2 regions of the Sulfuriferula plumbiphila genome follow, and region 2 is predicted to be linked to the other one. Evidence: riboswitches for the same ligand, from Rfam matches in the RefSeq annotation. Region 2 holds a riboswitch; the other holds the start of a gene.
The links. Region 2 has a riboswitch for cobalamin ahead of GZH91_RS13430 (CbtB domain-containing protein). Riboswitches for the same ligand answer to the same signal wherever they lie in the genome.
Positions count from the first base shown of each region.

Region 1: another riboswitch for cobalamin. It lies ahead of GZH91_RS16615 (hypothetical protein); the one in region 2 lies ahead of GZH91_RS13430 (CbtB domain-containing protein).

Region 1 covers NZ_AP021884.1:3,242,457-3,257,031, reverse strand. The annotation lists gene GZH91_RS16680 (ParA family protein) at 1-77, shown strand, start outside; gene GZH91_RS16675 (c-type cytochrome) at 232-549, shown strand; gene GZH91_RS16670 (branched-chain amino acid ABC transporter substrate-binding protein) at 741-1,862, shown strand; gene GZH91_RS16665 (branched-chain amino acid ABC transporter permease) at 1,885-2,814, shown strand; gene GZH91_RS16660 (ABC transporter permease subunit) at 2,818-3,918, shown strand; gene GZH91_RS16655 (ABC transporter ATP-binding protein) at 3,924-4,694, shown strand; gene GZH91_RS16650 (ABC transporter ATP-binding protein) at 4,697-5,401, shown strand; gene GZH91_RS16645 (5-formyltetrahydrofolate cyclo-ligase) at 5,352-5,978, opposite strand; RNA gene ssrS (6S RNA) at 5,988-6,162, opposite strand; gene GZH91_RS16635 (cell division protein ZapA) at 6,163-6,492, opposite strand; gene GZH91_RS16630 (hypothetical protein) at 6,489-6,689, opposite strand; gene GZH91_RS16625 (hypothetical protein) at 6,765-7,094, shown strand; gene GZH91_RS16620 (hypothetical protein) at 7,094-7,621, shown strand; cobalamin riboswitch at 7,592-7,750, shown strand; gene GZH91_RS16615 (hypothetical protein) at 7,740-8,018, shown strand; gene GZH91_RS16610 (hypothetical protein) at 7,978-8,589, shown strand; gene GZH91_RS16605 (glycosyltransferase) at 8,751-9,047, shown strand; gene gluQRS (tRNA glutamyl-Q(34) synthetase GluQRS) at 9,062-9,970, shown strand; gene GZH91_RS16595 (hypothetical protein) at 10,015-10,566, shown strand; gene GZH91_RS16590 (oxidative damage protection protein) at 10,618-10,890, shown strand; gene phoU (phosphate signaling complex protein PhoU) at 10,956-11,660, opposite strand; gene GZH91_RS16580 (hypothetical protein) at 11,753-12,214, opposite strand; gene GZH91_RS16575 (Nudix family hydrolase) at 12,211-13,158, opposite strand; gene GZH91_RS16570 (site-specific recombinase) at 13,155-14,575, opposite strand, start outside.
Region 2 covers NZ_AP021884.1:2,585,357-2,599,931, forward strand. The annotation lists gene GZH91_RS13395 (precorrin-8X methylmutase) at 1-1,219, opposite strand, end outside; gene GZH91_RS13400 (cobalt-precorrin-7 (C(5))-methyltransferase) at 1,216-1,920, opposite strand; gene cobA (uroporphyrinogen-III C-methyltransferase) at 1,917-2,675, opposite strand; gene GZH91_RS13410 (putative cobaltochelatase) at 2,683-4,587, opposite strand; gene GZH91_RS13415 (cobaltochelatase subunit CobN) at 4,598-8,572, opposite strand; gene GZH91_RS13420 ((2Fe-2S) ferredoxin domain-containing protein) at 8,565-8,903, opposite strand; gene GZH91_RS13425 (CbtA family protein) at 9,006-9,713, opposite strand; gene GZH91_RS13430 (CbtB domain-containing protein) at 9,719-10,012, opposite strand; cobalamin riboswitch at 10,089-10,320, opposite strand; gene GZH91_RS13435 (histidine phosphatase family protein) at 10,390-10,944, opposite strand; gene GZH91_RS13440 (adenosylcobinamide-GDP ribazoletransferase) at 10,955-11,722, opposite strand; gene cobT (nicotinate-nucleotide--dimethylbenzimidazole phosphoribosyltransferase) at 11,781-12,815, opposite strand; gene GZH91_RS13450 (NRAMP family divalent metal transporter) at 12,897-14,198, opposite strand; gene GZH91_RS13455 (CsbD family protein) at 14,221-14,433, opposite strand.

The DNA.
Region 1 (14,575 bases), 660 kb from region 2:
TGTTTGACCTGCCGCCGTACCTGGCCGAGCGCGAACTGGAGCAATGGCAGTATCTCCTGTCCTGGCTGGATGCCTGAGCTTGATGACAGGCTTTTCCTGGTAGATTTTACTGGACGTTGTGCAGCAAATTGTACGGCTTGTGGGCTGGCACAATTCGGGTAGTATTGCATCACAGACAGTAGATTCCTGATGTATTTTTTTACCCAGTTAAGTTCCAATGAGGAGAGCACAATGAAAGCATGGATGGGGATCGCTACCGCTGCGATAATCGCGCTGGGCGCGGGTCCGGCAGTTGCGGCAGATTCGGGTTTGTCACTGGCGCAGAAAAACGCCTGTATGAGCTGCCACGGCGTGGACAAAAAAATTGTCGGTCCGGCATACAAGGACGTCGCTGCCAAATACAAAGGTGACAAGGGCGCTGAGGCCAGGCTGATCGAGAAGGTCAAACGCGGCGGTGCAGGCGTGTGGGGTCAAGTGCCGATGCCGCCCAACCCGCAAGTCAAGGACGCTGATCTGAAGACTATTGTGAGCTGGATACTCAGTCTCTGATCCGGTATTGCATGTTGTTCCCCGAGCCGGCTCCTGTGGCCGGCTTTTTTTCGCCTGCAGACCGCTCTGCCAGTCGTGTGCCTGTCTTATTGCATTCACGGTTTTTGGCGTTTGTGGTATAAGTTACCGATATTTGTGTGACGGAGAACGCGTTGAAACCCACCGTATTGAACGCATTGCTGGTTGCGGCAATGGCTGCGCTGGTGCTTGGCGGCTGCGGCAAACACGACGGCGCTGCCTCGGCGGATAACCTCATCAAGATTGGTTCGGTGGCGCCCCTCACCGGGCCGCAGGCGCATCTGGGCAAGGACAACGAAAACGGCGCACGCCTGGCCGTGGATGAAATCAACGCCGCGGGCCTCACCCTGGGCGGCAGGAAAATGCATATTGACCTGTTGAGCGAAGACGACCAGGCCGATCCCAAGACGGCCACTACCGTCGCGCAAAAACTGGTGGATAGCGGCGTTGCCGGCGTCATTGGCCATCTCAATTCAGGTTCCACTATCCCGGCGTCTACCATCTACCACGACGCAGGCATCCCGCAGATATCGCCTTCCGCCACAGCCATCGCGTATACCGCACAGGGTTACAACACCGCGTTTCGCGTGATGACCAATGACGAACAGCAGGGACATGTGCTGGGCCAGTATGCCGTCAACAAACTCGGCGCCAAAAAAATCGCCATCATCGATGACCGCACTGCGTACGGTCAGGGGCTGGCCGATGAATTCGCCAAGGCCGCCGAGGCGGCCGGCGCGGAAATTGTCGGGCGTGAATACACCACCGACAAATCCACTGATTTCATGGCAATCCTTACCTCGATCAAGTCCAAAGCCCCCGACCTGGTGTTCTTCGGCGGTATGGATCCGCAGGCCGGCCCAATGGCGAAGCAAATGAAGCAGCTTGGATTAAAGGCACAGCTGCTGGGTGGTGACGGCATGCAAACGCCCGAGTTCATCAAGCTGGCAGGTGCCGACGCCGAAGGCGCGATTGCCTCCAACCCGGGTCTGACACTCGACGCCATGCCCGGCGGCAAGGCTTTCAGGGAAAAATTCACTGCGCGCTTCGGCCCGATCCAGAACTACGCCCCCTATGCCTACGATGCGGTGTATGTCATGGTGGAAGCCATGAAACGCGCCGGTTCGTCCGATCCGGCCAAATACCTGCCCGAACTTGCCAGAACCGATTACCAGGGCGTGACCGGGAAAATCCGTTTTGACAGCAAGGGCGATGTGAGCGGAGGGGCGGTGACGCTATACCAGGTCAAGAATGGGACCTGGCATCCGCTGGAAACCGTATACAGCGGCAAATAGACGATTTTTCTCAGCGCGCAGCATGGATATTTTTGTTCAGCAGTTAATCAACGGTCTGGTGCTGGGCAGCGTGTACGCGCTGGTGGCGCTGGGCTACACCATGGTGTACGGCATTCTTGAGTTGATCAACTTTGCCCACGGCGAAGTGACCATGATTGGTGCCATGGTTGCATTATCGGTAATCTCGGCGCTGGTTGGCAACGGGGTGGCCTTGCCCGGGGTGGTCATCGCGCTGCTGGGCTTGCTGGCAGCGATTCCGGCATGCATGGCGCTGGGTTTTACCATCGAGCGGCTGGCTTACCGGCCGCTGCGCAATGCCCCGCGTCTGGCACCGCTGATTACTGCAATCGGGGTATCCATCGTGTTGCAGAATCTCGCCATGCTGATCTGGGGGCGGCAATATATTTCCTTCCCACCCATTCTGCCGCAAGGCCGGCATCAATTACTGGGTGCCAGTATCACCGATGTCCAAATCGTCATTCTGGTTACTTCCGTCATGCTGATGCTGGTGCTCACCCTGCTGGTAAAAAGAACCCGCCTGGGGCGGGCCATGCGTGCCACTGCACAATCGCCACAGATTGCCGGTTTGATGGGGGTGAATGCCAATACCGTGATCTCGCTCACCTTTGTGATGGGCTCGGCACTGGCTGCGGTAGCGGGCGTGATGGTGAGTGCCTATTATGGCCTGGCGCACTATTACATGGGATTTCTGTTGGGGCTCAAGGCGTTCTCGGCAGCGGTGCTGGGCGGTATCGGCAACCTTGCCGGCGCCATGTTCGGTGGCTTGTTGCTGGGGGTGATCGAGAGCCTGGGCGCGGGTTATATCGGCGACTTCACCGGTGGCTTCCTCGGCAGCAATTATCAGGATGTATTCGCCTTCTTCGTGCTGATCCTGGTGCTGGTGTTCAGACCCTCCGGCCTGCTGGGTGAGCGGGTTGGTGAGCGCGCCTGACTTATGCCACGCAGCAAGCGTCAAGTCTGGTTAACGTTTATCGCGCTGGGTGTGATGCTGGCCTTGCTGCCGTTTGTGGTGGATTTTGGACTGGGGCGCTCGTGGCTACGCATCATGGATCTGGCATTGCTGTATGTGATGCTGGCACTCGGACTGAATATTGTGGTGGGCTATGCCGGGCTGCTGGATCTTGGCTATGTTGCTTTCTACGCAGTGGGTGCGTATTGCTACGCCCTGCTGGCCTCGCCGCAATTTGGTCTGCACTTGCCGTTCTGGGCGGTGCTGCCCATCGGCGCAGCAGTCGCGGGCCTATTCGGCGTGCTGCTGGGCACCCCCACGCTGCGCCTGCGTGGCGATTATCTGGCTATTGTGACGCTCGGCTTTGGCGAGATCATTCGCATTTTTCTCAACAATCTCAATGCCCCGGTGAATATCACCAATGGCCCGCAGGGCATCAACCAGATTGATCCGGTGAGCCTGTTGGGCATGTCGTTGGGTAAAACCCATCAGCTGTTCGGAATCAGCCTGTCTGCGCCGCACCAGTATTACTATCTGTTTTTGCTGCTCACCCTGCTGGTGGTATTCATTTCCATGCGCCTGCAGGATTCACGTATTGGCCGTGCCTGGGCGGCGATCCGCGAAGACGAAGTGGCTGCCGAAGCGATGGGTATCAATGTGCGCAATATCAAGCTGCTGGCGTTTGCCATGGGCGCCACTTTCGGCGGTCTGGCGGGCGGGCTGTTTGCCGGGTTCCAGGGCTTCATCAGCCCGGAGAGCTTCAACCTGATGGAATCGGTGATGATCCTGTGCATGATTGTGTTGGGCGGCATGGGCAATATTCCCGGCGTGATCCTGGGTGCGCTGCTGCTCACCGTGCTGCCCGAAGCGCTGCGCTATACCGGTGACCTGCAGCGCGCGTGGCTGGGACATGTGGTGGTGGACCCATCCGATTTGCGCATGCTGCTGTTCGGCATGGCCCTGATTCTGGTCATGCTGTTTCGCCCTGCCGGGCTGCTGCCGTCGCGCCAGCGCAAGCGCGAACTGGTTGCCGAGGGTGACGTCGCGGTGCAGGAGCAGGCCAGTGTTTATGATGCAAGGCGATGAAGGCGATGACCGAACTCATCAGGCTGGAGCAAATCAGCAAGCACTTTGGCGGGATTCACGCGCTCAAAAATGTTTCGCTGCAAGTGCACGGTGGTGAAATACTCGGGCTGATTGGCCCCAACGGCGCGGGTAAAACCACGCTGTTCAATATCCTCACCGGGCTGTATACCCCCAGCAGCGGTAATATCGAATTCAAACGCTGCTCCATGCTGGGCATGAAACCACACCAGGTGCTCAAGCTGGGGATTGCGCGCACTTTCCAGAATATCCGTCTGTTCGCCAACATGACTGCGCTGGAGAATGTCATGGTAGGGCGCCATGCGCGTACCCGTGCGGGCGTGATCGGTGCAGTGCTGCGCAACGCCGCCACACGGGCGGAGGAGGCAGCCATTGGAGCGCGCGCGCATCAGTTGCTGGAATGGGTGGGCATTGCCAGCCATGGCCACCTGCTGGCCAAGCATTTGTCATACGGTGATCAGCGCCGCCTGGAAATCGCCCGTGCGCTGGCCACCGATCCCCAGGTGCTGGCGCTGGATGAGCCTGCGGCAGGCATGAATCCGGTAGAACGTGACACGCTCAGGCAGCTGATCTGCCGCCTGCGCGACCAGCTCGGTTTGACGGTACTGGTGATTGAGCACGATGTGAAACTGATGATGAGCCTGTGCGAGCGTATCGCCGTGCTCGATTTTGGCGAGCTCATCGCGCAAGGCACGCCCGACGAGGTGCGCCGAGATAGGCGCGTTATCGCCGCCTATCTCGGCGGGGGGGCGGGGTGAGCTTGTTGTCAGTCGAAAATCTCGCGGTTGCCTACGGCAACATCCAGGCCGTGCGTAGCGTCAGCCTGAGTGTGGGCGAGGGTGAGCGGGTATGCCTGATCGGTGCCAACGGCGCGGGCAAAACCACCTTGCTCAAAGCGATTGTGGGGATGCTGCCGCCGGCAAAGGGTGCCGTGCACTTTGCCGGGCAGGCCATCACGCGCAAACCCGCGTATCAGATCGTACGCTTGGGACTGGCCATGGTGCCGGAAGGACGCGGCATTTTTTCGCGGCTCACGGTGGCGGAAAACCTGGCCATGGGGGCCTATGCCAGACGCGATGACGCCGCCGTGCGCCAGGAAACAGATGCCTTGTACCAGCGTTTTGAACGCCTGGGAGAGCGCCGTAACCAGCCTGCCGGGCAACTCTCCGGCGGCGAACAGCAAATGCTGGCGATAGGCCGCGCGCTGTTGTCGCGTCCGCGCCTGCTGCTTCTCGACGAGCCCAGCATGGGTCTGGCGCCGATGATGGTGGAAAAGATATTCGGCACCTTGCGCGATATTGCCGCACGCGGCGTCAGCATTTTCCTGGTCGAGCAAAATGCCCGCCTGGCGCTGGCAAGCTGTGATCGCGGCTATATCATGGCCAGCGGAAGCATCACCGGTGCGGGTGCAGCGGCTACGCTGATGGGGGATGCAGCGGTGCAGGAGGCGTATTTCGGCGCTTGAAACGGTGTAGGCCACGTTCAGTAAGCACGGCGTCGAGCGGTGCATCCCACGGGTCGTGCGGCAGTTCGCCGTTGATGCGCTGGCACTCGAACGCCACGCCCACCAGATAAGGTTTGCGCCACGCCAGCCGGCGCCGCAGATAGGCCAAGGTCGTATCGTAGAAGCCGCCGCCCATGCCGATGCGGTTGCCGCAGTCGTCGAATCCGACCAGTGGCACAAACAGCAAATCCAGCTGGCGTGCATGCAGCTGCTGGGTGGTGGTGTTTTCCGGAATGCCATAGCGGTTGGCTACCCATGATTGCCCCGCTTGCAGGCGGTTGAACCGCAGCGTCTTGCCGCGTCCGAATGGCAGCATCGGCAAATAACACGCGCGGTGCAGCGCGAGGGCGCGGTTGATCAGCGGCACGGTGCTGATTTCGGCGCCGTGTGCGAGATAAATGCCGATGCGTTGGTAGCGCGTCAACAAGCCGTGGCGCAGGGCATTGCGCGTCAAATTGGCGGCAGCGCGGCGACGCTCAGTCCGGCTGATAGCGGCGCGGCGCTGGCGCAGGGATTTACGCAGTTCGGATTTGTTCATGAGGGTGGGGTGCTCCCCGCGATGCAGTCTGGTCGCTATCTTGAACCTGCGGTTCAAGGGGTCGCAGCGCAAGTACTTTAGGCGCATTAGCTTGTAACGCGCACACCGGTACCAGATATAGCCGCAACCAGGTCAAATTTATTGGTTCAAAGAATTCGCGGCCAGGGCAACATCGCAGGGAGCATTAACTGGGTTCGGAAGAAGAGAACAGCTCGTTTTGTTCGGCCATCGCTTCGTCCAGTAACGCTTCCATGGAACTCATTCTACGCTTGATGGCGGTGATGTCAAAACCCGTGTCCTCCCTTGCGGACAATAGCTCGTAGGCAATATTCAGCGCCGCCATCACGGCAATCCGCTCAACCCCGATAACCTTGCCCTGTTCGCGTATTTCGCGCATTTTCTTGTCCAGATAAGCCGCTGCGGAGAGCAAAGCATCTTGCTCGTGTGCCGGGCAGGCGACGCGGAATTCGCGTCCCAGAATGTTGATATCCATGCCTTTGCTGTCGCGACTCATGCTTCATCCTCGGGAATTTTTTCCAGCAGGGCTTCGATACGGACGCGTGCCTGCGTCATGCGCTCGGCAAGCAGCTTTTGTTCGCCGGTTGCCGCAGCAATCTGCTGGCGCAGCTTCTGGTTCTCCGTGCGCAGATTCTGGCACAATTGCACCATCTGCTGAATTTTAGACTCAAGGGCGTTAAGTTCACTTTCCATGCAGACACTATAATTTGGAAAATTCAGTCGAGTCAACAGCTAATCGGATTAACTAAAAGTAATGTTTAAGCAGTCATGAGCGATATAAACCAGTTTGTTGATCCCAATGCGGACTTTGACGAAAATAACCCGTTGCGTGAAGATGCCGTGCATTATCCCGGCACGACCAGGCGGGGTAAAGCCTGCGAGCTGGTAGACAATACCGGCCAACAGCTTGACGCGACGGAATGTCAGGATATCCTCAATGGGCTGGTCGAGAATGAGGTGTTCGGGTTCCGTACCCTCTCAGCCAGCGGCGGCGAAACCATCAGCCTGGAGCGGCGCGAGTCCACCCACGTTCAGGTGGGCGATGACTTGTACCGTCTGATCGTGTTCCGTTATCAGGCACGCATCGAGAATTTCTGATGGCTTATCTGCTCGATTACATCAAGTCACGCTGGGTGCCGAAAGGCCGCGTGGTGACGGCTGGTGTCCCCCCGGAGGCGCGAGTGGAGCAGGTGCCGGTGACGCGCGCCCTGGTCGCGCGTCACCTTGCGGCGTCCTCCCGGCTCCCCCAGGACGCGGCAACGGAAAACGCGATTTTCATGGCGCTGTCCGACCCCCTGTTCCTGCAGACTGGCCCGCGGCCACTGGCGCAGCAGCTTATTGCGGCGGGACTCGGCGCCGAGCTGGAAGCACTGGTGAAACTGCTTACCGTACTGACGCAGGAGGTTACCCGGCGCATGTATATTGATGCGGCCAGCCGGCGTCCGGAAGCCATCGGCATTCGCCTGTTTCCGCTTCACGCCACTGCGGATGCGACCATACAGGCGCTGTGCGCGACAGATGCCCATGGACTGGGCACGGGCGTCTATCCTTTTGACGCCGTGCCCGACAACCCCACGCCCGGCCAGCCGTGCCCTTTCTACATCCGTGTCGTCACGCAGAATTAGCCGTTTAAACGGGAAACTGATGCAATACCAGTGCTGCCCCCGCAACGCTAAGCGAGTGTGGGCGTGTCATCTGAGTGCGGCGCTGGGGCTGGGCAGCTATGACACGGTGAATGGCCGCGTGGGCTGTGCAGGTCAGGCAGGTGCAACGCGCTTTAGTCTGGGTGCGGGCTATGACAAAACCAATGGCGGTTTCTCCGCGGCACGTCCGGGCACATTTGGCCTTGTGGCGGATGACGACGGCGCCAGGAGGCGTAATGCCAGCTTGAGTCTGGAGCATGCGCTGAATGCCGGGAACAGCATTGGCCTGAGCGGCTTTTATAATCATGACCGGGTCGAGTACGACGCCGGTACTGCGAATGATTACGCGCAAAACCAGGTCAGCAGCTGGCCGGCATAAAATCAAAGCCAGCGTTGACTGGCAAAATCCGCAAGACCGCACCACCGGCAATGTGCTTGCGTATCGCGCCAGCCGTCACGGCACACTGGATTTGTCCAAAATCCCTGGCGACCTGGAATTGGGCACACAAGTAATCGCCTCGGACAAGGATTATCAACTGGTGAATGGCTACAATACGCCGGGTCTGAATGCTTTTTGCCGGCGTGGAGTACAATCCACCCTGATTCGTATCAGGGAGATCGCCGTATCGTTGCCGCTTAAGCACCGTTTGTGGATACTCGCTGTCCTGGCTGCGGTCATGGCGGCTACGCGCATGAGTGACTTCGGCACCTCCGCGCTGCTGCCCGACGCCGGCGTATTTCGGCCTGATTCCCACCTGCGCGTTGTTGTGGGGTGCGGGGCGCTGGCTGACGCGTCGTGGGTGTGGTGGCGTACACGCTGGCCGTTGTCAAATATTTTCCGCCGTATCTGGGCAGCGCTGCGCTGTATCTGGTGCCTGCCTGGCTGGTTTTCCGCCTCATGCATAACCGCCGCGCCACTGCAAACTGACCGGGAATCCGTGCGCTCTTAAGGTGTGAGCAGGCAAGCCCTGCCCTGCCGCAGAGCAGTCTTCGCATAAACCTGGAAAAGCAGTTAGCTACGGAGTTCACGGAGTAAAAATAACGGATTGCAGGTCGTCTGGCATTCACCCGTTGGGTGGGGCCATAAAAAACCCCAGGATTGCTTTCCTCCGTGAACTCCGTGGCGGGGCTGGTGCTGCTTGAAGTCATGGCGCTGGGCGTGCCGGTGGTGTCCACTGCGGTAATGGGCACGCGCGATATTCTGGCCGCCGGGCGCGGCTGTCGCGTGGCCGGGGATGACCCCAGAGCTTTTGCTGCCACGCTGCGCGAAGTGCTCACCGATACCGTACTGCGTGCGCGCTTGAGCAGCGAAGCAAGGCAGCATGCGCAGGACTGGAGCGCCCCGCAGATGGTGCGGCAGATGCTGGGGTTCTACCGCGCAGTGCTGGCCCGCCGTTCAAATAGATAGCCATGTGCGCGATAATGGCGCGCATGGTACACACGGATTCACCTTACATCGGCCGCTTCGCCCCTTCGCCCACTGGGCCGCTGCATTTGGGTTCGCTGGTGGCCGCCCTCGGCAGCTACTTGCAAGCGCGAGTGAATGATGGGCAATGGCACCTGCGCATGGAAGACCTCGACACCCAGCGCTGTATGCCCGCTGCGGCGGACGATATTCTGCATGCGCTGGAGCGATTTGGTTTCAAATGGGATGGCGCGGTGGTGTATCAGTCGCAGCGGCTGCCTGCCTACCGTGCCGCCCTGGATCATCTGCAGGCCACAGGTCAGGTATACGGTTGCGCCTGTACCCGGCGCGAGATCGCCGATTCCAGCCTGCACGGTATCGAAGGCGCGGTCTATCCCGGCACCTGCCGCCACGGCGTGCCGTCAGGCCGGGCGGTGCGCGCGCAGCGGGTGCATACCGACAATACCCTGATCTGTTTCGATGATGTGCTGCAAGGCCGCGTATGCCAGCAGCTGCAAGCCGATTTGGGCGACTTTGTCGTGCTGCGCGCCGATGGCATCTTTGCCTATCAACTCGCCGTCGTGGTGGATGATGCCCAGCTGGGTGTGACCGAAGTGGTACGTGGCGCCGACCTTCTGGCTTCCACCCCGCGCCAGATATACCTGCAAAATTTACTGCGCTTGCCCCACCCCACCTATCTGCACCTGCCCGTCGCACTCAACGCAACGGGGCAAAAGCTTTCCAAACAGAGCAACGCCCCTACACTGAATCCGCACAATCCGCTTGCGGATCTGTGCCGGGCGATGGCCTTTCTTAGCCACCCGGTGCCGGATGATGTGGACACCCTGGACGGGTTCTGGAGATGGGCACGGTCTGCCTGGCGCCCGCAACAGCTACTGCGTATGGGCAACATGGCAAGATTGTAGGCCGGTAGTGGCGTGCTATGCTTTGCACCCGAGAGGAACCCGACATGGCTTTACCCGAACGTACCCAGCAGGTGATCCAGACTTATGCGCAGTTTATTCACGCCATTGCCACAGCCTGCCTCAAACCCGAGTTGATGACGCAAACCCAGAAGATGCTCGCGCAGGCCGAGCAGCAAGGCTGGGGCGCGATGGTGATGGCGGTGCGCCAGGTGCTTGCCGGCAAGCGCGACAGCAGTGTGTACGCCGGGCTGGATGACGATGACCGCATTATTGTGGAGGCGATCCTGCGCGGGATTCAGGATCCCGCCACCTTACCCGATCCCAATCAGCAGCCTGACCCCAGCGCCGCTGCGCCGGGGCTGGCGGGAATGATACATGCAGCGGCGACGGGCGATGTGTCAGCCCTCTCCGCGCTGGCAGACATGGCCGAGCAGATGGTCAAGGTGGGCGGCGACATGGGGCGCTTGGGTGGCAGCCTGCGACGCCTGGTCAACGGCGAACGCGATGTGGATCTGCTCACCCGCGGCATGAGCGCGAACGGTCGCGATCTGGTAGCCAAACTGGTGGATGAACTGGCTCGCTTCAACGTGCATTGAGCCGGCGATTCCGCTATCATCGGGTCACGTTTTTCGTAAGGAGTCATGGCAATGGCAAGAACCGTAAACTGTATCAAGCTGGGGCGCGAGGCCGACGGGCTGGATTTTCCGCCGATGCCGGGCGCGCTCGGCCAGCGTATTTATGAGAATGTATCGAAGGAAGCCTGGGCCGGCTGGATCCGCCAGCAAACCATGCTGGTGAACGAGAACCGCCTTAACCTGGCCGACGCCAAGGCGCGCAAATACCTGCTGGAGCAGGTGGAGAAATATTTCTTTGGTGAAGGTGCGGATGTGGCTGCCGGTTACGTGCCGCCAGCCAAGTAATTTCTCTGCGCAGCCAATAAAAAAGCCGGATTGATTCCGGCTTTTTTATTGGCTGAAAAACGTGATTAACGTTGTGCGACGCGTTCGATTTCTTCCACGGTGGTGTGGCGCACGTCTTTGCCCTTGACCATGTATACCACGTATTCGGACATGTTTTTGGCGTGATCGCCCATGCGCTCGATGGCCTTGGCGACGAACATGATGTCGATGAAAACCGAGATGGTGCGCGGATCTTCCATCATGAAAGTGATGAGGTGGCGCAGTACCAGGCGGAATTCCTCGTCCACCTGCATGTCCTGGCGCACGATGTCGGCGGCGCTGGATACATCCAGACGCGCAAAGCCGTCCAGGGCGCGGCGCAGCATTTCCAGCACCACGTTGGCCATGTATTTGATCTCGTTGAAGCGCGGCTGGGTGAGGCGGTCGGACTCATGAATGCGCCGGGCCATGCGCGCGATCTTGGCGGCTTCGTCGCCGATACGCTCGAGGTCGGTGATGGTTTTGACCACCGTCATCACCATGCGCAGGTCGGATGCGGTGGGCTGGCGACGCGCGATGATCTGGGTGCAGTCTTCGTCCAGCCCGACCTCCAGTGCGTTGACTTGGTGGTCGTTGTTGATGACCTGCTCGGCCAGTTCCAGATTGGCGCTGATCAGCGCTTCGATGGCGTTGGAGATCTGCTCCTCGACCAGGCCACCCATTTGTAAGACGCGTGAGCGGATGCCTTCGAGATCAGCATCGAATTGTTTGTATGTGTGTTCGTGCACCATGGCGGAGGTACCTCCTTCAGATAGTTCCGTGATTATAGCGTCAGGCCGGTGCAGGACAATGACGTATTCATGACAAACATGTGTATTGCGTTTCATCCATGGAAAGGAATTTCCACACTGGTGCCGTCTACCGTGAGGGTTAACACCCAGTCGCGCCGGCCGGTTATGCACACCGGCAGCAATACTTGTGCCTGCCAGTTGCCAGCGCCGCTGGATAGCAGATGGTAACGGTTAAATCCCATGTCCATGCCGCGCATGATAAAGCTGGCATAGACCTCGCGTGCCGCAGGAGCATGCAGCAGCAGGGTGAATGGATGCAGCCCGGAAGGCGGCGCGGAAAAGCGCAGCTCGACGGGCCTGCCGGCGACTTCAAACCGGCACAGCTTGGCCGGGTCAGGGCAGGATACCGTTTGCGGCGCGTTCTCATCGGGCTGCAACACATGGTAGAGCTCGGCTGCAATCAGCGCCAGTATCAAGCCGATCAGCGCGGCGCAGTTCAGCAGGTAACGCCGGTTGCTGGTAAACAGTCCGGCTAGACGGGTGCCGAATTTCATAGCCACGCACCGCGCAATAGCGCCACACCATGCGCACCGTGCCGGCGTGCGCGGTCCAGATCGGCGCTGCCAAGTCCACCCAGCGCATAGATGGGCAGGGTGCGCCCGGTGCAGAGCGCAGCGAAGTTGTCCCAGCCCAGTGCAGGCGCGCCGGGGTGGCTGGGCGTGGGCAGCAGCGGCGAGAGCAGGGCGAAATCGCAGCCCAGCGCTTCGGCGCGATCCAGTTCGGCAGCATTGTGGCAGGAGGCCGCCACCAGCGGCAGATCAGGGCGGCTGCCAAGCTCGCCCAGCTGCGCGGCGCTGAGCTGCACGCCCTGTGCGCCGATACGTTGCACCAGCGCCACATCGGCATTCACCAGCACGCGCGCCTGATGGGCCTGGGCGCGCGCCAGCACGGCACGGGCAAAGGCTTCCAGCGTGGCGGCGGGCATGGATTTTTCGCGTACCTGGATCAGCCTGAGGCCGCCTTCCAGGGCATTATCCAGATGCGGCATGAACCCCGCCGGATCACTGCCTGCCTGGGTAATGCCATAAACTGCCGGCAACGCCAGCGCCGCGAAAACCGGGTGGTTGGCAGGTAGCACCGGGGCGACGCCGATAGTCCCGGGGGTTTGCCAGGCCAGGGTCTGGCCTTCTTTGGCATGCGGCTCACCGTGCCAGCCGCTGACGCGAAAAAAAGACAGCGTGACGTGTGCGTGCGGATAATCGAAATAACGCGTAATCCACGGCGTGGCATGGGTCACCTCGATGCCGAGCTCTTCGTGGAGCTCGCGTACCAGCGCGGTGTGTACGGTTTCGCCCGGCTCGACCTTGCCGCCCGGGAATTCCCAGTAGCCGGCATAGGGCTTGCCGGGTGGGCGGCTGGCCAGCAGGAATGCCCCGTCGGCGCGGGTTAAAACAGCCACCGCGACCTGGGTACGACGCATTGATGCGGGTTCGTTCATGCCTGATTACGTTGCCTGAACATGCGCCAGGGGGCGAGCAGCATGGCGAGCAGGGTGCGTTTCAACAAGGGCATGGCTTCTTTTGCTGGCAAGTTGCTGGCGCGTAACGCCAGATAAAAAGCGAGCGCGAAGCTCACTGCCAGATTCACCAGGCCAATCAACAGCACCCCAGCAGTAGACAGCGCAATGGTCTGCCACGGCAGGCTCCAGCCCATGGCCTGCCAGCTGTAGGCGAAATTGGCGGAGCTGAACGCGATGTGACGAATATCCAGCGGTAGCCCGGAGAGTTGGCCAAACGCTGACACCATGCCCAGATAAAAGCCGAAAAAGGCATTGCCGGCGAGGCCGCCAAGATGGTTGCCGGTGTATGCGACGATGGCCTTCCAGCCGCGCCGGGTCACCAGGTAAGGCGGCCAGCTCAGGCATGCCAGGCGTTCCGGGATACGGTTATAAACGCTTTTGTTGTCGTAATAACCACTGACAATACCGGATAAAAACAGTCCCGCTCCGGCCACGCCGGCATACACCAGATTCATCGGCGCGGCTGGGCTAACCTCACTCAGCAGGCGCTCTGCCTTGTGCGCGTCGACCGGTTGCACGCCGAAAAAATAGGCGAGTCCGCTGCCGATCAGTGCGGCGGTGATAAACGCCAGTAACAGGTTGCCGGCAATCGCCGCAGACTGGCTGGTGTATACGCTGGTGACAAAACTGGACAGGACCTGGTCCTGATCCTTGGTGCTGCGCGCACGAGCGATGGTGTGCGCTATCAGACTGGCTGTCATCGCGGGCTGCTTGGTGGCGATGGTGAAATTCAGCACAAATACCAGCAGAAAGCCCAGCGCGTAATTCAGGCTCACCAGCAATGCCTCCTGCAGGGGAGCCAGATGGGATTTGATGATCAACACCTTGAGCAAGGCCATGGCGGCGACGATGATTCCGGCGCCGGCGGCAGAACGGAACATGCCCATCAATTCGCTGCGGCTGTCGGCAATATAGTGCTGCCCGGTGCGCCCGGCGTGCTGGGTGATCTGGTATGCCAGCCTGCCGGTGGTGGCGGATACCAGATTGCGCACGCTATAACGTTCGTTGGTGGTGGCGCTGAAAGCGAGAAACAGCGTGGTCAGGATGGGCACGCGCGCTGCTATGGAATCTGCCTGCAGCAGTTCAAGCAGGCGGCTTATGCGCGCAATCTGCTGGTGCAAACGGTTGCTTAACAGGGTCAGATTGACGCTGGTACCGACGCTCACCGCGCGGCGCTGGATACGCTCCAGAACCGCTTCGCACTGATCCAGCAGCACCATGGCGTGACCAATGTCGAGCGGCCCCGGATTAACCGCCAGACTGAGCTGAAGCAGTGCGTAAATTTCTTCATGCTGCGCCAGAAATGGCGAGGCATATTCTTCCAGCGTCGGCTCAA
Region 2 (14,575 bases):
ACCAGGTTTCGATCCCGAGCTGTTCGAGCAGCGCGCGCTTCAAACCGGCCTGCACCATGCTGACGTCGGCCACCACGCGCTTGCAGCGCAACAGCGCGCGGATGCCGGTCTCGACCGCCCCCGGTGAAAAGTAAATATCGTCGACCGCATCGAAGTCGCCGCTGGTATGCACCAGCCGCTGCAGCACCGTCAAGTGCGCCTGCGGGAAGCCCGACCAGTCGCGCCCGGCGGCGATGATGCGAAAACTCTCGGCTTCGATCGGATGCGGCTGGTAAGCCAAGAATTCAGGTTTGACTCCGGTCGGCAGCGGCCCGTCTGTCCGCTCCTTCTCCAGCAATCCTCGCACGCGCAGGTGATGCGCCCGCTGCGGTTCACCAACCTGCTCCTCGAAGCCGACGATCTGCGCCCGGTATTTGCACAGCGAACAGTTCATCGCGGCGCGTCCGGCCACCGCTTCGCGGGCGCGCTCGATCATCACGTCGGCCACGTACGGATGCACGCCGAAATAGCCGGCCTTGAGCACTTCCAGTTCCGGCTCACGCTCCTGCAATGCGTCGGCCGCCGCATAAATGCGCTTGACCAGCACGCCGTCGAACAAAAAGAACGGCAACACGACGAGCCGCGCGAATCCCAGTCGCGCTGCAGCGCGCAGGCCATCGGCGACCAGCGGCCTGGTGGTGCCCGAATAACAACCATACGCCGCGCCGAAACCCATGCCTTCCTCCAGCATGCGCGCGAGCTTGGCGACTTCGCCATTGGCATCGGGATCGGTGGTGCCGCGACCGACCAGCACCAGGCAAGTGTCAGTGCGCCGCACGGTGTTCGGGGAAGTCGACTCGGCTGCGACGATGCGTTCCCGGGCGAGCTGCAACAGTTGCGGATGCAAGTTGAGCGGCGCCCCAAAATGGAAGTCGATGGCGGGATACGCGCGCGCCAGCGCCAGCAACTCGCTCGGCATGTCGTTCTTGGCGTGCCGCGCTGCCAGCAGCACGCCCGGCACCACGGCCACCTGCCGCACACCCGCGGCGAGATTGGCTGCCACCGCCTGCCCGATGGTCGGGCTGGCGAACTCCAGGTAGCCGTGGCTGACCACATGCTGCGGGGCACGTGCCCGAATCAACTCGACCAGCGCCTCGAACTCGCGAACAGCGTCGGGATCGCGGCTGCCGTGACCGGCAATCACGATGCCGAACTGGTCGCACTGGCCGGCCTGTGTCATTTTCCCTCCGGCGGTTCGATCTGGCTGGGCATCGGACGGCGGGTACGGATCAGCATGATGCTCATGTCAGTAAACTCGCGATCGACGCATCCGGCGAGCGTGCCGTGCCATTCCGCCTCGCCGCGCGTCAGGTTCTCCCACACCTCGGTCGGATGCTCGGGCGACACCCCATTCTCCAGCAGGTAAGCGGCGATGTGGCGCGGCATGAATGAGCGTGCCTCGTCCCACGGACAGGGAATCACGATGGCGTTGCGCGCATCCTGGAGCACATGCACCAGATGACGCTTGAAAGGATCGAGATCGCCACGGCGGTGAAAGGTGATGAAGGTAGTTTCGTCGAAACATACTTTGGCACGCGAAGCGAGAATTTGCGCCGAGGATATCCCCGGCAGCGTTTCTACCTCGTGGCCGCAGGCGCGCTCGACCCGCTCCAGGTACTGGAAGCCGCTGAAGTGGATGTCACCCATGAATACCACCACGCAGCGCTTGCCGGCATGGTGCGCCAACGCCACCTGCGCCAGCCTCTCGACCTGATTGCGATAGCCCATGGTAACGATTTCTGCTCCGGGCGGGATCAGGCTGCGCACCACATTGACCACCGCGTCGAATCCGGCGACCACGTCGGCATCGCGGATCAATTCCGCACCGCGCTGCGTCAGGTAGCCGATGTCACCCGGCCCTGCGCCGATACAGATGATCATAACCGCCCCTCAAAAATCTCGATACTTGTCGACAGGCTGCCCGCGATCCCAACCACATCGCCGACAATCACGATAGCCGGGCTGCCAATGCCTTGCGCCTGCACTGCAGCAGGAAGTTCTGCCAGCGTAGTCACCACGCTGCGCTGCTGTGGCAAGGTGCCGTGCTGGATCACTGCGGCTGGCAGTGCCGGTGGCAAATCCGCCGCCAGCAGTTGCGCGACGATCTGCGCCAGGTTGGCGATGCCCATGTAGATCACCAGCGTGCCACCGGTCCCCGCCAGCCCGCGCCAGTTCACCGCTCCATCATTGCAGGCATGCCCGGTGACAAAGGTGATGCTGCGAGCGCAATCGCGGTGCGTCAGCGGAATGCCCAGCGCCGCCGGAACGGCCACGCCGGCAGTCACCCCGCTCACCACCTCGACCTCCACCCCGGCCGCAACGAGACATTGCATTTCCTCACCACCGCGACCGAATACGAAGGGGTCGCCGCCCTTGAGTCGCGCCACAATGCTACCGGCCCGTACATGCTCGAGCATTTGCTCGTGAATGGACACTTGCGTCGTCGATTTACAGCCGCCGCGCTTGCCTACCTCAATGACTTCCGCATCCGGCGCGGCGAAACGCAGGACCTCGCGATTGACCAGGTCGTCCAGCAGCACCACGTCGGCCTCGCCCAGCAAACGCACTGCTTTGAGCGTCATGAGTTCGACATCGCCGGGACCGGCACCGATCAGATAAACTTTTCCGGGTTTCATTTGATTTTCATGCTGTGTTCAACCGCGCACGTATCGTGAGCGCCAAATTCTCTGCCGATAACTGCTCCAGCGTCAGGCATTCGGCGCCCAGCGCCTGCGCCAGCTGGCCGGCCCGCCCCAGACGGAGGTAACCGCTTTCGGTATCGAGCACCAATGCCGGCACACTACGCCCGGCCAGCAGCTCTGCCAGCGCCAGCGTCTCACGCCATGGGTCGCCGCCATCGCTTAACGCAACGTTTGCCTTGCCGTCGGTCAGCAATACCAGCAGCGGCGACGCGCCTGCCTCCGCCTGCTGCAGGGTTTGCAACGCCAGCTGCAGCGCGTGCGGCAATGGCGTACGGCCACCGGTGGGCAGTTCGCGCAGCCCCTGCTCGGCGCGGTCGACGCTGCGGGTGGGCGCCAGCAACAACGCCGCCGCCTCGCCGCGAAAGGCGATGACAGCCACTGCGTCGCGCCGCTGGTAGGCATCGGTCAGCAGCGCCAGCACCGCGCCCTTGACCGCCTCCATACGGCGCTGCGCTGCCATGGAACCGGAGGCATCCACCACCAACAGGATCAGGTTGGCGCTTTTACTCACGCGAATCTGCTGGTGCAGATCGCTTTTGCTTACCTGGAATTCCGCTGGATTGCGCAATGCGGCGCTACGCAGCGTCGCGCCGACAGCAAGGCTGCTCGGATTGTCATGCGGTACCGCACGCACCACGCGTCCGCGCGGCGCATCCAGTGCCTCGCTGCGCCGCCCCGCCATGCTGCGGGCCGGGGTGGTATCCACCGCGATCCGGCGTACGGTAGCGGTGGAGGCAGCGGCAAACACCTGCTGCTTATCCTCCTGTTCAGCGTCGCCTGCTGCGCTCTCTGCGCCCTCCTCCTGCGGGGCAGCGCCGGATTCATCATTCCGTTCCGGCTGCCGGACGGCCTGTTGCATCAATTCGTCGAGGCGCGCGCGATCCAGGCCCGGCTGCTCGAACGGTTTGCGCCGCCGCCGGTGCGGCAGCACCAGTTCCGCCGCACCGCGCACATCCTCAGGCGTCACCCGCTGGCGCTCCTCGAGTGCCGCCAGCGCGCGTGACGCCTTGTGCATCACGATGTCGGCACGCAGGCTGGCGACGTCGAATTCGCAGCACAGATGGCTGATCAGATCGAGCAACGCGTCGTCCAGCACCACCTCCGGCAGCCGGCGCTGCGCGCTGGCAAGCTGATGGCGTAGCGCATCCTGCTGCCGGTCCCAGGTGATGGCGTAGCCGGCCGGGTCGGCCTCGAAAGCGATACGCCGGCGTACCACCTCGGCGCGCAATGTTTTTTCGCGCGGCGCCGTCACTTCGACCATCAAGCCGAAGCGGTCGAGCAGTTGCGGACGCAGGTCGCCCTCTTCCAGGTTCATCGTGCCGATCAGCGTGAAACGCGCCGGGTGCGTGATCGACAAGCCTTCCCGCTGCACCGAGTTGACACCCATCGCCGCCACGTCCAGCAGGACATCCACCAGGTGATCGGGCAGCAGGTTAACTTCATCGATATAGAGAATGCCGCGGTGCGCTGCCGCCAGCAGGCCGGGCTGAAAGGCGCGCCTGACGCCCTGCAGTGCGCGTTCCAGATCGAGGCTGCCGAGCACCCGGTCTTCGGTCGCACCGAGCGGCAGCGTGACGAAAGGCACCGTGGCCGCCTGCGCCGTCGCACTCGCGTCGCAACAGATCGCGCAGTGTTCACAGGGCGTGCCGGGCGAACAGTTGAACGCACAGCCAGCGATACGCTCGATCAGCGGCAGGATATCGGTCAGCGCCCGCGCCGCGGTGCTTTTGGCCGTCCCCTTGTCGCCCCGGATCAGCACGCCGCCCAGCGTCGGATCGACCGCGCACAGCAGCAGCGCGGTCTTCAACTGCTCCTGTCCGACGATGGCGGAAAATGGAAAATTCATGCGTGTCACTTTATATGCCGCGCGGCGTCTCGCCACGCGCCTCCAGCAAGGTTTCACTGCGTAGATACAGTTCGCGCAGCGCTTCCAGCGTCTGCTGCCGCGGCCCGGCCCACATGCCGCGGCTGGCCGCTTCAAGCAGGCGCTCGGCAATCGCGTTCTGCGCCCACGGATTGGCTTCCTGCAGGAAGCGCTGCATCCCGGGATCGAAGGCATAGGCGCTTGCCACTTGCTCGTACATCCAGTCGTCCATCACCTGGGCAGTGGCGTCGTAACCGAACAGGTAATCGACCGTCGCCGTCAGTTCCAGCCCGCCCTTGTAACCATGACGCTGAATGCTCGCCAGCCACTTGGGATTGACGACGCGCGAGCGGAATACCCGCAACGTCTCTTCCTTGAGATCGCGCACCTGGGCCCGCGCCGGATCATGGCTGTCGCCGAAATAGTGTCGCGGCTGCTGCCCGGTCAGGGCACGGATGGTGGCGATCATGCCGCCGTGAAACTGCAGGTAATCGTCGCTGTCGAAAATGTCGTGCTCGCGATTGTCCTGGTTGTGCAGCGCCACCTGCACCCCCGACAGGCGGACCCGGAACGCATCGCGTTCGTCCACTCCCTGCGTATTGCGCGCATACGCATAGCCGCCCCAGTTGACATAGGCCTCGGCGAAGTCGGCATCGGCCTGCCAGTTCTTTTCCTGGATCAGCGCCAGAATGCCGGCGCCGTAACTGCCGGGCCTGGCGCCGAAAATGCGATACCCGGCGCGGCGCGACGCCTCGTCTTGCGGCAGCCCCTTGCCGATCCATTCGCCCAATTCGGCGAGATAATGCTTGCGCACGAAGTTCTGCGACAGCGGCTCGTCCAGCCTGATGACGGCATTGACCGCGTCATCGATCAGGTCGATCAATTGCGGGAACGCATCGCGGAAGAAGCCGCTGATGCGGACCGTCACATCGATGCGCGGGCGTTTCAGTTCCGCCGGCGGAATCACTTCGACCCCGCTCAGCTGGCGGTTCTCCGGCCGCCACAGCGGACGCACACCGAGCAGCGCCAGAATCTGCGCCACGTCGTCGCCGTGGGTGCGCATCGCGCTGGTGCCCCAGATGCTGATGGCGACGCTTTCCGGGTAGTCGCCGGTTTCGCGCACATGGCGCGCCAGCACCTGGTGCGCGAGCTGCTGGCCGACGCGCCAGGCCGACTGCGAAGGTACGCTGCGCGGATCCACCGAGTAGAAATTGCGCCCGGTCGGCAGGATGTGCGCCATGCCACGGGTCGGCGAGCCGCTCGGTCCCGCCGGTACGTAACCGCCGGCCAGCCCGCTCAGCAGGTTGTCGATCTCGTCGGAAGCGCGCGCCAGGTTCGGCACCAGCTCGCGACAGGCGAAACCCAGCACCCGGCGCAACCCGTCGTAGCGGCCATCGGCGTCAAGACCACGAAAAGTCAGCTCCAGCACTTCGTCTATACACCAGGCAGGATAGCCGCGCGCCTGCAGTTCGACGAACAGCCTGCGACACAGCACATCAATCGCTTCGAGCGCATCGGCGCGTGTAACGACCGGCCGCTCGGCCAGGCGCCCCAGAGCGGTGGCCACATTCAAGCGGCGCCCCTTGTGCTCCAGCAGCATCTCGATTTTCAAGCCAAACAGGCGTGCCACTTCCGCCGGCAAACCAGGAATATCCTGATTCGGCAGGCGGGTGAGGGACACCAGCATGTCCACCAGTTGTTCGTTTTGCGGCGGCTGCCCGAGAATGTGCAAGCCGTCGCGGATCTGCGCCGCCCCTAACTCGCACAAATAGCCGTCGAGGTCCTCGATCAGATGGGCGACATCGACCCCGCCCATGTTTGCCAGCGCTGCGGGAAGCGCTTCGTCGTGGTCGTCGTGATTGTGTCCATGAAGATGGTCATGGTCATCGTGGTCATGGTCATCGTGGTCATGGTCATGGTCATGGTCATGGTCGTGGTCGTGGTCGTGGTCGTGGTCATGGTCATGGTGCAGCAGCCTGGCCTGCAGATCCGCATCCAGATTGGTCTCTTTCACCAGCTCCCATATCTGCTGCTGCAACAGCGGCAGCTTGGCCGGATCGAGAATCTCCACCTGATAATACTCGTCCACCAGTTGCGTCAGCTGGGCCAGCGCGCCATAGGTGTCGGCGCTGGTCATTGGCGGCGTCAGGTGATCGACCACGACCGCATGGGCGCGGCGCTTGGCCTGCGCCCCCTCACCGGGGTCGTTGATGATGAAAGGATAAAACAGGGGGATATCCGCCAGCAGCGCATCCGGAAAACAATTTTCGGACAGGCCCACGCCCTTGCCCGGCAGCCATTCGAGCGTGCCGTGCTTGCCGACGTGGACGATGGCGTCGGCGCGCCACTCGTCGCGCAACCAGCGATACAGCGCGTAGTAATGGTGGGTCGGCGGCAGATCGGGCTGGTGATAGATCGCATCCGGATCCATACCGTAGCCGCGCGGCGGTTGCAGCGCCACGAAAGCATTGCCCAGCTCGATGCCCGCCAGCGCCAGATGATCGTCATGCACATAGGCCGCGCCCGGCGGCGCTCCCCATTGCGCCGCCATCTTCTCCTGCATATCGGGCGGCAAATCGCCAAACCACGCCGCGTATTGCGCCGCCGCCACGCGTCCGGCCGCATGCGTCAACTGCTCGGCGCTGAGCCAGGTATTGTCGTAAGCGCAGCGGTCGATCAGCGCATGGATCAGCGCGGTGCCGTCCTCGGGCAACTGGGCTATCTGATAACCGGCGTCGCGCATGGCGCGCAGGATATGCATCAGGGATGCCGGCGCGTCGAGGCCGACCGCATTGCCGATTTGCGATGCCTTGCTGTTGGCATTGGTAAAGATAAAGGCCACGCGCTTGTCCGCATTGCGCATCCGTTTCAGCCGCGCGAAGCGCGCCGCAATCCCGGCCACGCGCGCCACGCGATCGGGCAGCGGTTCGTATTCGACCGTCTCGCCGGACATGCCGGCGGCGCGCGTCTTGAACGACACAGGGACGCTGATGATACGCCCGTCGAACTCCGGCAGCACCACATTCATCGCCGCATCGAGCGGGTTCATGCCGCGCGCCGATTGCTGCCACTGCCCCAGCATCATGCCGCTGGTCATGGCTTGCAGCACCGGCACATTGAGCCGTTCCAGCACCCCGACCGACCAGCCGGCCGGAGTCGGCCCGCCGGGCGTGATTTCACCCATGGCGAACGAGGTGGTGTTGATCAGCACGTCGATATGCACGCCCTGCGCGCCGCTGAAATAGCGCAGCGCAGTCGGCAGCTGCGCGCCGCCATCGCCTCCGGCACGGAGTGACGAGGTGAATACCGGCAGCACATTCATGCCGCGTTTTTCCAGCGCGTCGACCAGCGCATCGACGAAGCGCGTATTGCCGCTCATCCAGTGGGCGCGGTAGAAAACGAGACCAACGCTGGGCCGCTGCGGCATGCGCTGGGCCAGCCAGTCATCGATGCCGGCGCCCTGGGGCAGGTCGGGGTGATACAGCCCATGCTCGGGCAAGGCCAGCGCCGGCTCGAAGCCGAAGCCGGTCAACAAAAAATGGTCGGACAAGTAGCGCAGCAGTTGCGCCAGATTGACGCTGCCGCCTGCCTGGAAATACGCCAGCGCCTGCTGCAACACGCCGGGCGAAACGGTGGATACCGCGGCCAGTTCCGGGTCGGGTTCGCCGGTACCGCTGATCGCGATCAAATGCCGCCCCTGACTCCGGGCCCGGCTCACCAGTTCGGCAAAGCCCGGTACGCTGCCGGGGCGGCCCAGCACGCGCAAGACAATGATCCGTGCCGCGCCGAGTTCGCGCGCCAGCAGCGCCGCCATCTGCGCTTCACTTTCAAGTGCCTGCAGGTTGACACCTGTAACCGGCGGGAATTCCTGCGGCATCTGGGCCAGCGCGCTGTGCAGCACCGTCAGGTCGTTCGGTGCGTGCGTCAACAGCGCGATGTGCGCACCCGCCGCGTTCATTTCATGCATCTTCGTTTTCCAGTGGGCAGGTGTCGCCTTCACCCAGGCGATGGAAGATCAATTCGTCCACTTCACGCCCGCCGACCAGATGTTCGACGACAATCCGTTCCAGTGCCGCCTCGTCAACGCAGCGATACCATACGCCTTCGGGATACACCACGAGGATCGGCCCCTGATTCCGGCACGCGACCATGCAGTGCGTTCTGGTGCGCTTGATCCGCAGGTCCGGACGGGCATCAATCTTCTCTCCCATCAATTCGAACATCGCCTGCGCCTGTATGCCATCTTCGGTGCAACGCGGGCCGACGCACATGAATACATGTCGGGTGTGAGTTCTCATAACCTTTTCTTCACGCCGGAGCGCTCAACTTAAGCACATGGGGCTGCCCGCAAACTGCCCGCGCCCCCCCACCAACCCGGCACACCCTGCCAGGTACGATGGTTAGGCGAACTTCCTGTAAAAGCATCCCGTCAAACTGCCAAGTGCGAGCCAGAATACGGCATTGGCAACAGCCGTGGCGTATATGAAAGCGTGCGCCAATTCGATAGGTGCTGCGCTAGTGTGAACTTGCGGCTGCGGCGCACCGGCCAGGTGTGGAACGCCGAGCAGGACTGCGCCCAGTATTTTGACCTGCCAGGTTCGAGCAAAAACCAGCAGCGATAGTCCGCTTGCAGTCATGATCACCGTGATGAGCCACCATAGCTGCCGATCATCCAGCGGAGCCGCTGCGGTGCCGGGAACTTCCGGGGGCAAGCCCAGGGAAGGGGCCACGAAAAAAACCACGTACCCCGCCAAACCCCACAACAGCCCGGCACGCCAACCGCTGACTTCATCATGGAGACAGATGGCGGCTCCCAGCAACAGCCCGAAGCCAACGGCCAGACTGATATTCGCCAGGGCCGTGAACAAAGTCCGCTCTATACCGTTCGCAGGTTGCCAGGCTGCATCCTCGCGATGCCCATGCCCGACAGAAGAATATGCATGGGCAGGTTGCGAAACCGCCGCGTTCTCATACACTTCAGCCTTGAGTATGATCCGGCTCACCTGGATTTGCTGAACCACAGTCAACAGCAGGCCCGCCAGCATACCCGCCAAGGCCGCTGCGGAAACGATCCGCCTGAACGCCGCCAGGTTAAACATCCCTGCCATGCCAGTCAGTGGCAGGGAAAACCGGCGGAATGGCGGCCATCATGCGCAGCATTATGCAATGCTGCCGTCCCGGCGAAAGCCGCGCCATAAAGCAGCACCACCCCAAGACCTGCGGCAAGCATTACCGGCAGTATTTTTTCTTTCCATGTAGCCGAATGGGGCGGCGAATCGATGCTGTCAAGTAAACCAGGTATTGACGACATGTGATGTTCCTTCTTAAAGAGAGCACTCAAGACATGATGACAACAGGCACTGAGATGACATCCCCATTGCCGGGCATCGCGCAAAACGCGTGACAAAGCCTGTACCTGAAGAAGGAAGTGAAAGACGGGTGCGCAGCAGGGCAATCCATCTGAATCGCCCTCCGCGATACAAACTCTATAATAACTTCAGGCTGGTCTCCGGGCTCACGAGCCGGGATTCCCTTGCGGGTTTCCCTAGGTCAGCGCCTTCCCATGCAATGCACAGTGGCATACTGCCAACCTTTTTACTCGATTACCGTTGCGGGGGCAGCGTCGGGTTAGTTCGCCCATTCAGACAACTCACCGACTTCCCATTTCATTCCCCAAACGACTGTTTGGGGAATACCTGAAGCAATGCTACCCGAACACTATATGCGCCGACGAAAAAACTTGCAAGCCGGGCAAACAAGCGCCGCAGCAGTCCGCTATCTCGGTCAGCAATCCAGTACAATCCATTCGCCATAGCCTATGGTGTGCGGCAGGCGGGCGGCATGCAGTGCCATTTCAGCGGGCGGCAAACCGCGTTGACAGGCCAGCAGCAAGCGTATCGTCCCTGCATGGCAAATCACGATGGCGCATTCCCGCCGTGAATACGTCAAGTCGTCATGAAATGCGCGTACCCGTTGTGCTGCCTGCAGGACATTTTCGCCGCCGCCTGGCCTGTAGTGCACCAGGTCGTCGCTCCAGGCATCGATTTCAGCGCGCGGGATATCGTTCCAGACACGCATTTCCCAGCTGCCGAAATTCATTTCCGCCAGGCGCGCATCATGGATAGCCGGTTCGCTATGGAGTGCGCCGGCAAGACTATCCGCCAGCGCTGCACAACGCTGCAGCGGGCTGCAAAATACCGGCTCCCGTCCAGGCAAAGTAGCGCGCAGTGAGGACAGCACTCGCGCGTGCTCTTCTGCCGATACCGCCAGGTCGGTGTAGCCGTAACAAGTATCTGCCGCAACGAGCGGCTGCGGATGGCGGACTAGATAAAGACGCACGATGCTGTGCTCAGTGTCTGATAACCGCCAGCAGACCCAGATAGAACACCACTTCCGCGACCTGCTGCAGCGCGCCCAGACAATCGCCGGTGTAGCCGCCGATGCGCCGCAAGAAAATGCCGGCCAACCACAGCGTGGCCACCACCATCGCGATGCTGCCGGTGACGATGGCTTGCCAGGAAAGCCGATCGGCGACGCATATCGCAACGACAGGCAATGACGCCGTGACCGTAGCAATGCAGAATTCCAGCGTCGACATGGGTTGCGCCAGCGGCTTGGCTTTGCCGTCCGCCTTTGCGTAAGACAGACGCCAGATCAGCGCGGTCGAAGCCAGGCGCGACAACGGATGTGCCGCCAGCAACGCCATTGCTGCCGCGTATATCGGCAAGCTGGAGAGCACGACGAATTTCAACGCCAGCATCAGGCCGATGCCGATGGCGCCGTAGGCGCCCATGCGCGAATCTTTCATGATCTCCAGTACCCGTTGCGGCGTGTTGCCCCCGCCCAATCCGTCGCAGGTATCCGCGAACCCATCTTCATGAAAAGCGCCGGTCAGGTAAATCCCGGCAATCGTCGAGAGCAGCACCGCAACCGGCTGCGGCCAAATCCGGATTGACAGCACATAGACGCCCGCCGTGACAGTGCCAACGACCATCCCGACTGCCGGAAAATAACGCGCTGCGTGGCGCAGCCAGTCCGGCTCAAACCCAACCCAGCGCGGGACAGGCAGGCGCGTAAAGAATTGAAGTGCGATGAAAAAGAGGCGTAGCTGATGCACACATCGATTGATCAAGCGGGCAGACGGATGAGCGGTTGACGACATATCGAGGACTCAGCTATCCGGCTTTCTCACTGACCTGGGCGGACTCAAATGTCGCCATCTCACACAGAAAATTCACGGCGGCCTGCAACAGCGGCAGCGCCAATGCGCAGCCGGTTCCCTCCCCTAACCGCAAGCCGAGCTGCAGCAATGGGCGCGCGTCAAGGAAGTTCAGCATTTGCCTGTGTCCGTTCTCATCCGAGCAATGGGAAAAAACACAGTAATCGAGAATAGCGGGTTGCAGCCGCGACGCCAGCAATAGCGCACTGGTCACGATAAAACCGTCGATTAACAGCACCATGCGTTGCTCGGCCGCTTTCAGCATTGCACCGGCCATCATGGCGATTTCAAATCCCCCGAACGTGGACAGAATATCCAGCGGGGCAATCACGGTGGCGTGATGCGCGACAGCCTGTTCGATCACGCCTTGCTTGCGCCGGATACCGTCGACAGACAGTCCTGTTCCGGCACCGACACAATCGGCGACAGGTATCCCTGTCGCCTTATGCATGATCGCCGCAGCGGCGGTCGTGTTACCAATACCCATTTCGCCGAAACCGATCACATTGCCGTCGAGCGAAGCCACCAGCGCCATGCCATGCTGCATGGCTGCGGCACATTCTCCGGCTGTCATTGCCGGCTTTTGCGCAAAATTGCGCGTGCCGGAGCCCACTTTTCTGTCAATCAAACCGGGACGCGTTCCGAAGTCATGATTCACACCGGCATCAATGACATGCAATGCACATTTATGCTGGCGCGCGAACACGTTGATCGCCGCACCTTGCGCCAGAAAATTCTCTACCATCTGCCAAGTAACACTCTGCGGATAAGCGGAAATATTTTCCGCGACGATGCCATGATCTCCTGCGAATACAAGGATCGAAGGCTGAGTCACTCGCGGTTGCGTCGTTTTCTGGATCAGGCCAACCTGTTTGGCGACATCTTCCAGAATGCCCAGACTGCCTGGCGGTTTGGTTTTGTTATTAATGGCCGCATCCAGGGCTGCCGATAGCGCAGAATCTTGCGTCGGTTCGATACTGGGAATGATCATGTACTCACCACGTCGCTAACGCGCGCATGGTCCCTGCCAGGTGGTAGTGAATCGAATAAAGAAACCATAATGCCACGTATCCTATTTGTTATGCATGGTCCAGAACATCGCGCCCACTGCAAGTGCCATCATCAGCGTAGCTAACCAGCCTAATACCTTGAGCCTGCGGGTAAGGACAAAGCGCCCCATGATTTCCGGCCGAACTGCCATTAACATCATCACGACCATGATGGGTACAGAGACAACACCATTGATGACAGCGCTCCAATACAGCGCCTTGATCGGGTTTATCGATGTAAAACCCAGTGAAACGCCAATCACAGTAGAAAGAACAATGATCCCATAGAATCCTTTCGCCCTCAGCGGCGTATATTCAAGGCTGTTTTTCCATTTAAAAGCGCCGGACATGGCGTAGGCAGAAGCACCTGCCAACACAGGAATCGCCAGCAAACCGGTACCGATGATGCCGGCGCCAAATAGCAGAAAAGCAAAATTTCCGGCAATCGGACGCAGGGCGGTTGCCGCCTGGGCGGAAGTTTGAATATCAGTTATCCCATGCAGGTTAAGTGTCACCGCCGTGATTAAAATAATAAAGAAGGCAACCAGATTTGAAAATCCCATGCCAATAAAAGTATCTATTCTGATATCTCCAAGGCTTGCTTTTGCTTGATCAGGCTTTTTTATCAAGGGCTGGGCCTGCGGATTAGCTCGCAGGTCTTCCACTTCTTCTGACGCCTGCCAGAAAAACAAATAAGGGCTGATAGTTGTGCCGAACACCGCTACAACTGTCGTGACGTATTCAGGCTTCCAGGACAAATGCGGTGCTAATGTTCTTGCCAAGACCTCCGACCAGGGAACATGAATCACAAATGCTGTAGCAACGTAGGCCAGCAATGCGAGCGTGAGCCATTTAAGAATGCGTACATAGCGCCTATAAGGAATGAAAACCTGCAGCAGTAACGACACGATGCCGAAGCCTACTGCGTACAATTGGGCACGTCCGCCAATAATTAATTTCAATGCTGTGCCCATGGCAGAGATATCGGTAGCGATATTGATCGTATTGGCGACCAATAAAAGCCCGACGATGCCATACAAGAGCCATGGTGGATAGTGGCGCCGCATATTGCTGGCCAGTCCACGACCGCTTACCCTGCCGATTCTGGCACTGATCAGCTGGATACCCACCATTAATGGATAGGTAAACAGAACTGTCCATAACATGCTAAAACCGAATTGCGCCCCAGCCTGCGAGTAGGTCGCAATCCCGCCAGGATCGTCATCAGCCGCCCCGGTAATTAAACCTGGTCCGAGTCTTGCGAGCCATGATTTTTGGCCGCCTTCGGGAACAGGGGCTGATTTTGACGATGTTCGCTGTGGCATGGGTTCATCTTAAAAAGTGATATTAACAATTACGGCCACGTTGATCGTTTACCCGTCTGAACCTTGCCAGGTTTTTTTCGGCTTTACCCTTATCTTCCTGTTTTTTGCTGCCGCCAAGCTTGCCAGCAACTTCCCTGGCCTTGCCTTCGGTTTCTTTAACTCGGCTGACTTGATCCTTGTTCCTGACCATCTCCTGTAAATTGACTACCGGCATTGACCGCCAAGACATGCTCATGCCGGTTCAGCAATAACGATATAGGTAAGCTTTCTCGTGGTATGTGCGGGCGGGCACAGATCATGAATTTTTCGTTTGGGTGCCTGTGCTGTGCTGGCACATGGCGAATTTGCCTGTCAGGGCGCTGCACAGGCAGGTTACT